Regions from separate parts of the Bacillus sp. JST-5 genome, predicted to be linked through region 3. Evidence: riboswitches for the same ligand, from Rfam matches in the RefSeq annotation. Region 3 holds a riboswitch; each other region holds the start of a gene.
The links. Region 3 has a riboswitch for thiamine pyrophosphate ahead of tenA (thiaminase II). Riboswitches for the same ligand answer to the same signal wherever they lie in the genome.
Positions count from the first base shown of each region.

Region 1: linked by a shared signal. The riboswitch ahead of thiT (energy-coupled thiamine transporter ThiT) and the one ahead of tenA (thiaminase II) in region 3 are both predicted to bind thiamine pyrophosphate.
Region 2: linked by a shared signal. The riboswitch ahead of AC3ASS_RS08435 (ABC transporter substrate-binding protein) and the one ahead of tenA (thiaminase II) in region 3 are both predicted to bind thiamine pyrophosphate.

Region 1 covers NZ_JBYLHW010000060.1:9,556-13,676, forward strand. The annotation lists gene AC3ASS_RS11235 (Cof-type HAD-IIB family hydrolase) at 1-801, shown strand, start outside; gene thiT (energy-coupled thiamine transporter ThiT) at 1,637-2,221, opposite strand; TPP riboswitch at 2,304-2,405, opposite strand; gene AC3ASS_RS11245 (MurR/RpiR family transcriptional regulator) at 2,532-3,380, opposite strand; gene AC3ASS_RS11250 (aspartate aminotransferase family protein) at 3,420-4,121, opposite strand, start outside.
Region 2 covers NZ_JBYLHW010000034.1:3,784-7,904, reverse strand. The annotation lists gene AC3ASS_RS08445 (ABC transporter ATP-binding protein) at 1-525, opposite strand, end outside; gene AC3ASS_RS08440 (DUF4097 family beta strand repeat-containing protein) at 765-1,796, shown strand; TPP riboswitch at 2,240-2,349, shown strand; gene AC3ASS_RS08435 (ABC transporter substrate-binding protein) at 2,448-3,437, shown strand; gene AC3ASS_RS08430 (thiamine-binding protein) at 3,453-3,743, shown strand; gene AC3ASS_RS08425 (ABC transporter permease) at 3,749-4,121, shown strand, end outside.
Region 3 covers NZ_JBYLHW010000051.1:6,487-10,607, reverse strand. The annotation lists gene thiE (thiamine phosphate synthase) at 1-227, opposite strand, end outside; gene thiD (bifunctional hydroxymethylpyrimidine kinase/phosphomethylpyrimidine kinase) at 260-1,114, opposite strand; gene thiM (hydroxyethylthiazole kinase) at 1,111-1,923, opposite strand; gene tenA (thiaminase II) at 1,939-2,625, opposite strand; TPP riboswitch at 2,732-2,842, opposite strand; gene spoIIR (stage II sporulation protein R) at 3,026-3,670, shown strand; gene AC3ASS_RS10450 (GNAT family N-acetyltransferase) at 3,755-4,121, shown strand, end outside.

The DNA.
Region 1 (4,121 bases), on a different contig from region 3:
GAGAATATTGAAGCAATTAAAAGAGCACAGCAAGCGGGAATTGAGGTTGTAGTTGCTACAGGCAGATCCTATGAAGAAGCCATGTTTCCATTAAAATCAGCTGGAATCGTTTGCCCCGTCATTTGTATGAATGGTTCTGAAGTAAGGGATCAAAATGGAAAAATAGAAACTTCCATTCCTTTAGATGTAGATACATATCGAAACATTCATCACATTTTACAAGAACAAGATATGTATTACGAACTTTATACCAATCAAGGTACCTTTTCAAACGATTATGAAAAATCTTTATCCGTCATTTCCGATATATTAATGAGTGCTGGACATAAAGCTACATATGAGGAAATCGTTGAAGGTGTAAAAGAACGTTTCGAACGTGGTGGAATTAAATTAGTTCAAAGTTATGAAGAATTGTTACAAAAAGATCAAATTCAATTATTAAAACTGCTAATCTTCTCATTAGATAAGGAAAAATTACAAGAAACCGAACAAAGACTTCAACAATTTTCAAACTTAGCTGTTAGTTCGTCCGGTCATCAAAACCTTGAAGTAACCAATATTAAAGCCCAAAAAGGTGTCGCATTAGAAAAATATGTGATGCAAAAAGGAATCTCATTAAAAGAAACGATGGCTATGGGAGACAGTTATAACGACGTATCTATGTTTGAACGTGTAGGCTTTGCTGTTGCAATGGGCAATGCACCCCAAGATATTAAAGAAATGTGCCATTATATTACCGATCATAACGAAAACCATGGTGTCGCTAAAGCTATTTATAAAGTACTTAATGAAAATTTATAAATAAATAACTATCTACAATAGGAAATGCCAGTGAATCTTTTTTAAAAAGTTCACTGGCTTTGTATTTTAATGAAAAAATTAGGACATCTTGTTATCATTCAGTTACCTAATTCTAATAAATGGATGTTCTATAGTTTAAGCATTAAAACATACATCGATTTTTAAATAAAATTTAAAACGTGAAAACTATTTCATATTCAAGTATTTTAATGCAAGATTTTTTCATTTAACATATTTAACTTTACATCATTAACGTTAACTTGCAAATAATCAAATCAAGTTACAAGATTTTTGTTAATTGGTTCATCCATTTACCCCTGAAACAACGACTTGCAAATAAATCCATTCGAGTTGCAAGATTTCTTTCGACTTACAAGAAAATGTCCGTGAGTTACAAAAAATTTTTCGAAAGTTACAAATTTTTCTTTAACACTTGCAAATACGACATTTTCTAGTTGCAATAATTGATTTAAGAGTTACAAATAATCTTGATTAACTTACAAATTCAATCTCAAAAGTTGCAAATATACATTCAATTGGTCAGGATTGGCGATCGCCAATCCTTTCTCTTTTTGAAAAAACAACCACTTTCAATCAACTTGCAAATAAAACAATATAGGTTGCTAGATTTCCCCACTACTTGTAATACTTTTTCCCCTCAAACCAACAGCTTGCAAATAAAATCAACCTAGTTGCAAGTTTTTGTCGTCTTAAATTCACCATTAACAAATTTTTCATAAAAAGCCGAATATAATGAAAAAAATTAAAGAAGGAGAATTTGAATCCTTCAATTTCTCCTTCTTTCCTCACTTGAAACGATTTTTCTCATCTCATTTTATTCATTGTATGAATATTGATTATTAGCCGTTAATAGTCTTGAAGAAATAGAAAGGATAGCTCCTAAGACTATGGCACAAAATACAAAAGAACCGAAACCTGATCCTCCATTTACAATAAACGAGTACATCCAAACCCCCATACCTTCTGGAGCATATTCTCCCCAGAAGACAATTCCAGCATAAAAATGCCAAATATATCGTGTAATTGTCCCAATAAACATAGCGAAAACAGCTATGGACAAACCTCTTCCTTTTTCCCCATTATTAAATGAGTTTAAAATGGAAGAACTAAAAATACCTGCAAATCCAATACAAGTAAAGGCAATAAAGTATTCAATAATAAACTGATACCAATGGAGAAAATATGCATCACCAGTAATTACTTGTAATAATGACCATAGAAAACCAGATAACATTCCATATTTTACTCCCCAACGAAATGAAACTAAAAAGACTGGAACCATTGCAAAAGAAATAGAAATCCAAGGTCCCAATTTAATGGATGGCAGTAAATCAATGACAAGTGCTAATGCTGCCATAATCGCTGCCTCTAATGATGGTTGTAACTTTTTTGAACGCATAAAAAAACCCCCTATGTTTTGATATTGATCAAACGTTTCCATAGGAGCTTGAAGAAGGCAGAAAAATAGATATTAAACTATTCATCTTCCTTTTCCACAATCCCTACGCTAGAATTAACTAACAGGTTCGAAGGGTCAGAACAAAAATTGTTCACTCTCAGCCTAAGCTCCCCCTGTGGATCCGTTGATTCAATTGTCAATCCTATTATAGTTATTAGATACAGAAATTGAAAGTATTTTTTAAATTTTTTTCATATAATTGTGCAAAATGAATATTCTCTAGTCAAAATGGCATAAAAAGCACATATTTTTATTTGTGAAAAATATTAAATCGTTCCCACACCTCTTCTAAATCTGCTAAATGCTTCTCAATATCTCCTCGTTTTTTTCTTCCGACTGCTGTTATTAAAGCATTAATTAAACTTAGTGGGGCGACAAACGAATCGATAAAAGAAGGCATGTCACTAGGTGCACATAAAGCCACATCACTATATGGAATCAGTGGTGACAATAAATTATCTGTAATCGCAATAATAGTAGAGCCACGATCTTTTGCAAAGCTAACAGCATCAATCGTTGTTTTCGTATATCTTGCAAAACTTAATCCAATGACGACATCATCTTCTTTCAGACGAAATAGCTTCTCCGAAATACCATGAGGATTTCGAATAAGCTCTGTATTCTCGAACAACAAATCTAAATAAAATTCTAAAAATGATCCTAGTGAAACTGCACTTCGATTAGCAATGATAAATATGCGGTTTGCATCTAAAATATATTGCACCGCTTTATGGAAAGAATCCGTATCAAACTGTGATGCCATTGTTTGGATTCGATTTACTTCTTCTTCAAACATTTCATATACAGCTTTATCTTCGGAAGAATATACGTCATCCGATAATTTCAAGCGCTCAACGGTGGTAAGTTGGCGCTTAACAGTCTCTTGCATTGCTTTTTGCCAATCTGGATAACCATCGTATCCTAAAAAAGTAGCAAAACGTACAACTGTCGCTTCACTAACCCCCACCGTTTTTGCTAACTTTCCAACTGTGAAAAAAGGAACTGAGTCTGTATTATTTAAAACAAAACGAGCGATTTTCCGTTGTGATTTACTCATATCGGGCAATTTTTCTGCGATTTTTCTGTATACTTCGTTCATCTAACTCCACCTTAATTCGTCTATTCGTCTTTTTTACCATTATATAATGTTTAACACTCGACGAATAGCGATTTCATGAGCTTTTATTGTATTTTTAATATCTTCATCCGTATGAGCAGTTGAAAGGGAATAACGATTTAATGGTTTCGTATAAACTCCTAAACGTAATAATTGTTCATCAATAGCTTTGCGCAATTTCGTATTTGCTTTTTTCATATCCCGATAATTTTCTATCGGTTGTTCTGACAAGACTATATTAAAAATACTTCCCATTCCAATAGCTTTCATTGGAATTTTATAGTGACGATAGAGAGATTCCAAGCCATTCTTTAATTTTGTTGTCTGTGAAATGAGGTGGTTCATTACTTCTTTATCTTTTAATACATTTAATGTGGCTAATCCTGTAGCTAATATGGTCGGATGTCCGTTGTATGTTCCACTATGGAAAACAATATCTGTCTTTCCTTCATTTCCTCCTCCATTAGAAAAAATATCTTTTCCAATGCTCGGATCCATTTGAATCATAATCTCTCGCTTTCCTCCTACGGCACCGATTGGAAACCCTCCACCTAACACTTTTCCAAGCGCTGTTAAATCTGGTTTGATTCCATATATGTTTTGGCCCCCACCATACGTCATGCGAAATCCGGTTTTTACTTCATCAAAAATCAAGACGATCCCTAATTCTTCTGTCAATTTTCTTAATTTATGCATAAACCACTCATTTGCAGGTATAAATCC
Region 2 (4,121 bases), on a different contig from region 3:
TAATATCGCAGCTCCACGACGTTTTTCTTCTTCCAACAACAGTTGTAATTTTTTCACCGATTTCGGATCCAAGCCCATAAATGGTTCATCAATAATATATAAATCCGGCTTTTTCAAAAATGCTAAAATGAGCATCATTTTTTGCTGCATTCCTTTGGAAAAATGATCGGGATAATGATGCTTTACTTGATCCATCTTAAATAAACGAACTAATTCCTCAGCATCATTGAAAAATTCTTTCTCATTTACAGTTAACGTAGAATACAAAAATTCAATATGCTCCCATAAAGTTAGTCGGTCAAAAAAAATTGGACGTTCCGGAATGTAAGAATAAGAAGGGACGGTAATTTCACCTTTTACATGTTTTAATATCCCGAGAATCGCCTTAATTGTTGTACTTTTTCCAGCTCCGTTCGGCCCGATTAAACCAACGAGCTCATGACCATTGACGGAAAAATGAATGTTTTCTAAAATCGGTTCGTTTTTTTCATACCCAGCTTCCTCAATATGAATGAATAACCCCAAAAATGAACACCCTTTCCATCGGTATAAACTATTTATCTGTTATTACGAATCTATTTCTCATTAAGTTTCATTTTATCTATACTGACCTAAATGAACAATCTAAAAATTTCTTATAAAAGGTTATAGATGAATGGAAAATATCCGCCTCCAGACGGAGTGTCATTCACCCTATAGCATGTACTACAAATCTTTTAGAAAAATTACAATAATTTTATAAAAAAGATTAGAGGTGACTGAATATGTCCAAAACGAGAATCTTTCAAATTATTAAAGATAGTTTTCAGAAAAAAATTGAAAAGCGGATTGAAAAAGAATCGGTGGAAGTAAAAAAATTAATGGGTCTTTCAATCGAAACCGACATATCAGATGTTGAAATATATGTTCATAAAGAAAGTCGAATAGAAGTCATATTAGAGACTTATGAAGAAGGACCGGAATTATATGTAAATACTCAAGACGAACATTTAATGATTGAAGCAAAATTAGAAAAAAGCATTATTTTTACAGGATTCTTAAACTCTATTACATCTTGTACATTAAAAATAGTTTTACCAAAAGATATAGCAAGTGATATACAAATTATAACAAAATCTGGCGATATTGACGTGGACGGGCTTATCCTATCAAAACTAAATATTAAAAGCGGATCAGGAGATTTACATATCTCAAATATTACTTCAAATCATTTACAATCAGAATCAAGTTCCGGAGACCAATACATTCATTTTATACATGCTGAAAACATTGTATTAAAAAATGCTTCTGGAGATATCAACGGAAAGAATCTATACGGGAATATTCATAGTTTCAGTGCATCAGGAGATATAGAATTATTCGAATGTTATAGCGATATGGTGGAAATATCGTCTTCCTCTGGAGATATTGAAATCAACCAATGTCAGACGAATGAATTGAAAACAAAATCAAGTTCCGGCGATATTAGAGGGGAAAAGATTCAGACTGTCAATGGGGAAGCATCTAATTCTAGTGGAGATATACAATTACTATCATTCATCGGAAATTTGTCTGCTCATACAGGTGCAGGCGATGTGATGGTTGAAATGATTCATGAATCTAACATTTTTATCAATAGTGGAAGTGGAGATATTAACACGTATCTTTGTTATGAAAATATCGATGCCAAACTTGATATTCAAACAAGTTTAGGTGTTATTGAAACAAACTTGGACAAGCATTTTGCGCAAATGGATGGGAAATATACAATCCAATTAAAATCAGGGACAGGTGATATTTCTCTCATTCAAAAGTAGCGTTACTCAAAATCTATTAAATTAATACATTTCTTCCTCTTCATGAGTCAGACGAATAAGTGATGGGTATATAAAAAATAGATAGATGACAAAACCGGTCAAAAAAAATCCAAAGTATTTCCATAAATGTAAAATGGCTGTACCGATAATAGAAATAATTAAAAAAACAATGTTTCCAAAAGAAATTTTTAAAGATTTTTTCGTCAAATACAAGTTTGAATGACAATTTGGGCATTTTATGGGATATTGTTTCACAAACAAGGTACGATATAGTAAATAACTCCGGGATATTTTTTTAGAACAGAATTTACAAATATTCATTTCTTTTTCCCTCCTTATAAAAGGATATTCGACCGGTCGTTGAAATTTTCCTTTAGATTGATAGAAAAAGTCTTGCAGAAACATGTATCATATGTAATAGTAAAGGAGGAAAAACTTCATACAAAAAGTTGTGGGGGAACCGGTGTTGCCGGTTGAGAGTGTATCCGTAAGATACTAACCCTTTGAACCTGATCTGGTTAAGACCAGCGTAGGGAACATAGAGAAAATACATATGATGACTCTTCATATGCGCCCTAGGTGTGTCTACCAGGGCGCTTTTTATGTTCCCTTCAATCTAGTAATTGACAAAAGTTGAAGGAGGAATTTTACATGAAAAAGTTTTTCTATCTTATCATCACGATTTTATTGCTTGGAGGATGTTCGTCAACGAATGGACAATTAGAACAAGACGATAGGTCCCAACTTGAAAAAGTGAGGATTGTTCTTGATTGGACACCAAATACGAATCATACAGGATTATATGTAGCGAAAGAAAAAGGTTATTTCCAAGAAGAAGGATTAGATGTGGAAATCATGTTACCAACTGAAGCTGGTGCAGATACTTTAGTTGCTTCTAAAAAGGCTGAATTTGGAATCAGTTATCAAGAAGGAATTACGGAAGCACGAGTTCAAGGCATTCCAATTGTATCGATTGCAGCCATCATTCAACATAACACATCAGGATTTGCCTCATTAAAAGAAAAAAACATTACATCACCTAAAGATTTCGAAGGAAAAACATATGGAGGATGGGGTGCACCTGTTGAAAAAGCAGTCATAGATTCACTGATGAAACAAGTCGACGCAGATGTAGAAAAGGTAAACATCATCAATATTGGAGACGCTGACTTTTTCACTGCATCTAAACGTGATATTGATTTTGCATGGATTTACTATGGGTGGACGGGAGTAGAAGCTGAACTTAGAAACGAACCCATCAACATGATTTACTTAACCGATTATAGTGAAAAGCTCGATTACTATACACCTGTAATTACAACAAGTGAATCTTACATTCAAGAACATCCGGAAACGATTCGAAAATTTTTAAAAGCTGTTTCTAAAGGGTATGAATTTGCGATTGACAACCCAGATAATGCGGCAGAAATACTCATCAAACATGTTCCTGAACTGGATGAAAAACTTGTGAAAGCTAGCCAAAAATGGCTTTCTCCAAAGTATAAAGATGATGCCCCACGATGGGGAGAGCAAAAATTAATAGTTTGGGAAAATTATACAAACTGGATGTATGAACATGGATTATTGGAGAAAAAACCAGAAATTGATAAAGCATTTACGAATGAATTTTTACCAGAATAATTAGGAGGTAAGATGATGTCAAACGCTTTAGTTAGCATTCAAATCATACCAAAAACGAAAAATGGTGAAGACACGATCCCTTTTATTGATGAAGCCATTCAAGTAATAATAAATTCGGGAGTAAAATATCAAGTGAATCCGTTAGAAACAACTATGGAAGGGGAACTAACCGAATTATTAAAAGTCATTGAAAAAATGAATCAACGAATGATCGAATTAGGATGTCCAAGTGTAATTTCACAAATTAAAATTTTCTATCAACCATCCGGTGCCTCCATGGATAAGCTAACTGAAAAATATCGGTGAATCGAATGAAAAGAAGCTGGCTTCCTTTCATAACAGTGATTTCGTTCGGATTATTATGGGAAGGATGTGTAGCCATTTTCAATATTGAAAAATGGATCCTTCCAGCACCAAGTACGATTTTTCATGAACTATATAACGGATGGGAAACGGTTTCCGTCCATATTTTACCAACTGTCCGATTATCGATCACAGGGTTGATCATCGGGAGTACGATTGGATTGTTAGTCGCAACAATCCTTCATTTAATACCATTTCTTAAACAAATGTTTTATCCATTATTAATTATATCGCAAAACGTCCCAATTATCGTATTGGCACCATTACTTGTAATCTGGTTTGGATTTGGTATGTTACCAAAAATCATTGTGATTACGCTTG
Region 3 (4,121 bases):
ACTCCATCTGCACCAATCGATGCGGCAAGTTCAACATCATCGTTGACGATAAACGGGATATGATATTTATGGCACAATTTCATACATTCAATAGCAAATGCACGTTTCTCCTCACCAATGAGCGCCCCTTTTCCTTTTTCCCGTAATTGAAAACAGGTGATACCGCCCTTTAACGCCTCTTCAAGAACATGTAAAGGATCACGATTTAGTGTATTTATAGAACCCATAATAAAATAGCATGGAAGAATGCTCGCGATATTCAAAATAATACCTCCTCTACATTCGTTGAGATATCAACGTGGAAATCTTTAATTTCATTCATTTTTCGATGGGCCCAATGATTGGTTGGACCATAACCTTTTCCAATATGTAATCCGTCCATAATAGCTGCGTGAATATATTTTTTTGCAGAAATGATAGCATCTTTAACTGGCGAACCATTCGCAAGCGCAGATGTAATAGCTGCAGAAAATGTACATCCTGTCCCGTGTGTATCTTTTGTTAATATTCGTTTTCCTCTTAAAAATAGTTGTTCACCGTTTTCATGAATGAAAAAGTCAGTTGACCATGAACTTTTAAATTGGTGACCGCCTTTGATAACGACAGCTTTTGCTCCCATATTTAATAACCTTTCCGCTACTATTAATAAGTCTTTATCGTTGTGAATGTTTATGCCGGTTAATAATTCGGCTTCCACTAAGTTTGGGGTAATGACTTTTGCTAACGGAATGAGTTCCGTCTTAAGGGCTTCCATACTTTCCTTTTTTAATAATGGTTCCCCACCCTTTGCCACCATGACTGGATCAATGACGATTGGAGTCCACCGAAAATGCTTAATCCAGTGAGCGACTTCTTCAATGATATTCGAATCAACCAGCATTCCGGTTTTGACAGCATTGATGTCAAAATCATCGCCAATCGCTTTTAGTTGATTTCCGACAGCGTTCCGTTCAAGCGGATATACACCGTGCACACCTAACGTATTTTGGGCGGTAACAGCAGTAATTACAGATGTTCCGTACACACCTAATTCTTGAAAAGTCTTTAAATCGGCTTGAATGCCGGCACCACCGCCACTATCTGATCCGGCAATTGTTAATGCAATAGGCTTCATTGGACGGTCTCCTTTTTCCATGAAATTTTAGCGTATGAACGAACGTCCTCTTCTGTCATGCTATGGAGAGTATTTAAAAATTGTATATAAAAATTACCTGGACCATCTGCATGTTTAGCAGCGATTTCACCAGCAATTCCGTAACATGTAACAGATGTGGCGATAGACTCTAAACAACTTGCTGAATGATCTACGGCTAAAAATGCTCCTGTAATTCCGCTTAGTAAACATCCTGTCCCTGTGACTATTGGCATGAAAGGATGCCCATTTCGAATTTCAACCATTGTGTTTCCGTCGGTGATATAATCAACTTCCCCAGTTACTGCAACCGTTGTATTGTAATTACGTGCTACTTGCAACGCTATATTTTGTACATCGGTATTTCCACTGCCAGCGTCAACCCCTCGAGCAGACCAATCAATACCTGCAATAGAAGCAAGTTCACCTGCGTTGCAACGAATGGCAGAAACGTTTATTTCTTGTAAAAGATGATGGACGACTTTTTTACGATAATTGGTAGCACCTGCACCGACAGGATCTAAAACGACGGGAATATTCGCTAAATTAGCTGCTTTTCCGGCTTTAAGCATCGATTCAACTGTATAGGAATTTAATGTCCCAATATTTAGTACGACAGCAGAGGAGATGGAGGCCATTTCTTCCACCTCTTCTACCGCATCGGCCATAATCGGAGATGCTCCCAAAGCTAATAAACCATTTGCTTGAAAATTGGCTACAACAATATTCGTTATACAATGAACGAGGGGCTTTTCATGACGAATGTTTGTTAGTAGTCTAGTATTTAACATATTCTAATTTCCCCCTTATTTTTGTATGTAAGCATAATCTTCAATTTCCCAATCTTCCATGCGCCAAGCCATATCCCAAAAATGCCATTCATAATAACTGCTTTTGCGAAAATGCAACTTCAATTCTTTTCTTCTTATAGGAGATAGATTTTCGGCTAATTCATTCATTCGTTGAATTTGCTCCTTTACTTTTTCAGCAAACCAATCAGATCCGTATGTTTCAATCCAGCGGTTGTAAATCGGGTGGTTTGGCTTTGCATCTTTTAAACGCTCTCCAATTTCGTAGTAAAGCCAGTAACAAGGTAAAAGAGCTGCTAATAAATCAGCTAAATCGCCTGTAAATGCACATTGATACATGTGAGAAACATAGGCATACGCAGATGGGGACGGCTGAAACTGTTCCAGTTCTTCCTCAGTCACATCCAACATTTTCATAAACGATTCATGTAGACGATGCTCTGCCTCACATGTAGCTACTGCGTGCTCTGCAAAGCTTTTCGTCATTGCTAAATTTGATGATCTTAAAGCACCAAACGCCTGAATTTTAGAAAAGTGACTTAAATAATAGGAATCCTGTTTAATGTAAAATCGAAACGTATCGATAGGTAACGTTCCATCGCCAATCCCTTTTACGAAAGGATGATGGAAACTGGCTTCCCATAAGTCATTGCATTCGTTCCGAACCTCATCACAAAACGTCATTTTTCTTTCTCCTTCCCAACGACGACCACAAGAGGAGTGTTTTCCAATAAAAAACGCTACTTCCGGGTATGGAAGTAGCGATGAAATCTACAAAAATAGTAAATGTACATGACTACATCCACTTCCCTCCGCTGGTATGATCCAGATCAGGTTCAAAGGGTCCATGCATAAACGTGCATATCTCAGCCTTCATAAAAAGACTCCCCTAGTGGTACATCAGTTTATTTATTTTTTCACCATCAGTATAGCATATGATTGTTTTCGGTCAACCAATTGTTATGAAATTGATACGTCTGACCTATATTTGATCTCTGGTTTAAAAAATTTTAAGAATGATAGAAAAACGTGTATAAGATTATGAGACTTTGTCCACAATGAACTAGTGAAGGGGGAAGTGAAAATGAAACAACAAAAACATTTAGCAGTATTATATTTAATCGTCATTTCTATAGGTACTATGTTTAGTTTATATATACCGAAGAGCGAAGCAGCAACGGGAGAAACGGTCATTATTCCAAATGAAGCTATTAGGCTTCGAATATTAGCGAATAGTAATACAGAAAAAGATCAAGAGATTAAAAGAGAAATTCGTAATCAAGTGAATGCTGAAATTACAAAATGGGTTGAGCATTTAACGTCTATCGAAGAAGCTCGAGAAACTATTAAAAGGAATTTACCGATCATTCAAGAAATTAGTGAAAACGTACTAGAAGCCTATCAAAGTAATGATCGTGTGAACGTATCTTTCAAAAAAGCAAAGTTTCCGACGAAGCTGTATGGAAAGTTTTTATACCCGGCAGGAGAATATGAGGCTATAGTGATTGAAATTGGCGAAGCAAAAGGTGCAAACTGGTGGTGTGTTTTATTTCCGCCATTATGTTTCTTAGATTTTTCCAATGGTACAGCGGTCAGTGATGGTTTTGATGAAAATGAGACAAATGATAATGATCAGGACAAAGAGCCGCTATATGCTGAGGAAAAAGAAACAGAAGTGAAATTTTTCCTTTTAGAAATCTTTGATTATATTATCAGTCTATTTGTATAAAGGGATATTTTTACCTCTATCAAAAAGTTCTATTTTCTCTATAAAAACATATTCATAGAATAGAACAATGATAGAGGTGATGTTATGGATTCGATCGTAGTACGTGGAGATATTGAAGATCGTTTTGCTTTACAAAAGTTTTTAGAGAAGGCAAAAGTTCCTTATGATGAGTTAATTGATCAGATGGAATTGTTTAGCCTTTTAAAAAATGAACATGGAGATATTTTAGGTACGATTGGTTTTGAGATTCATCAATCTTCTGGATTATTGCGATCACTTGTTGTACATCCTACCGTCAATGAAAAACAGATGATCCTTCTATTTAAAAGCACATTTGCAATAGCCAAAGAAAAAGGATTAAAAGAATTAATTATCGTTACGCATAGAAAGGAAGCGAAGCCATTTTTTAAAATGCTTGGCTTTCAAGAAACAGATGCGGAGGATATTTCCC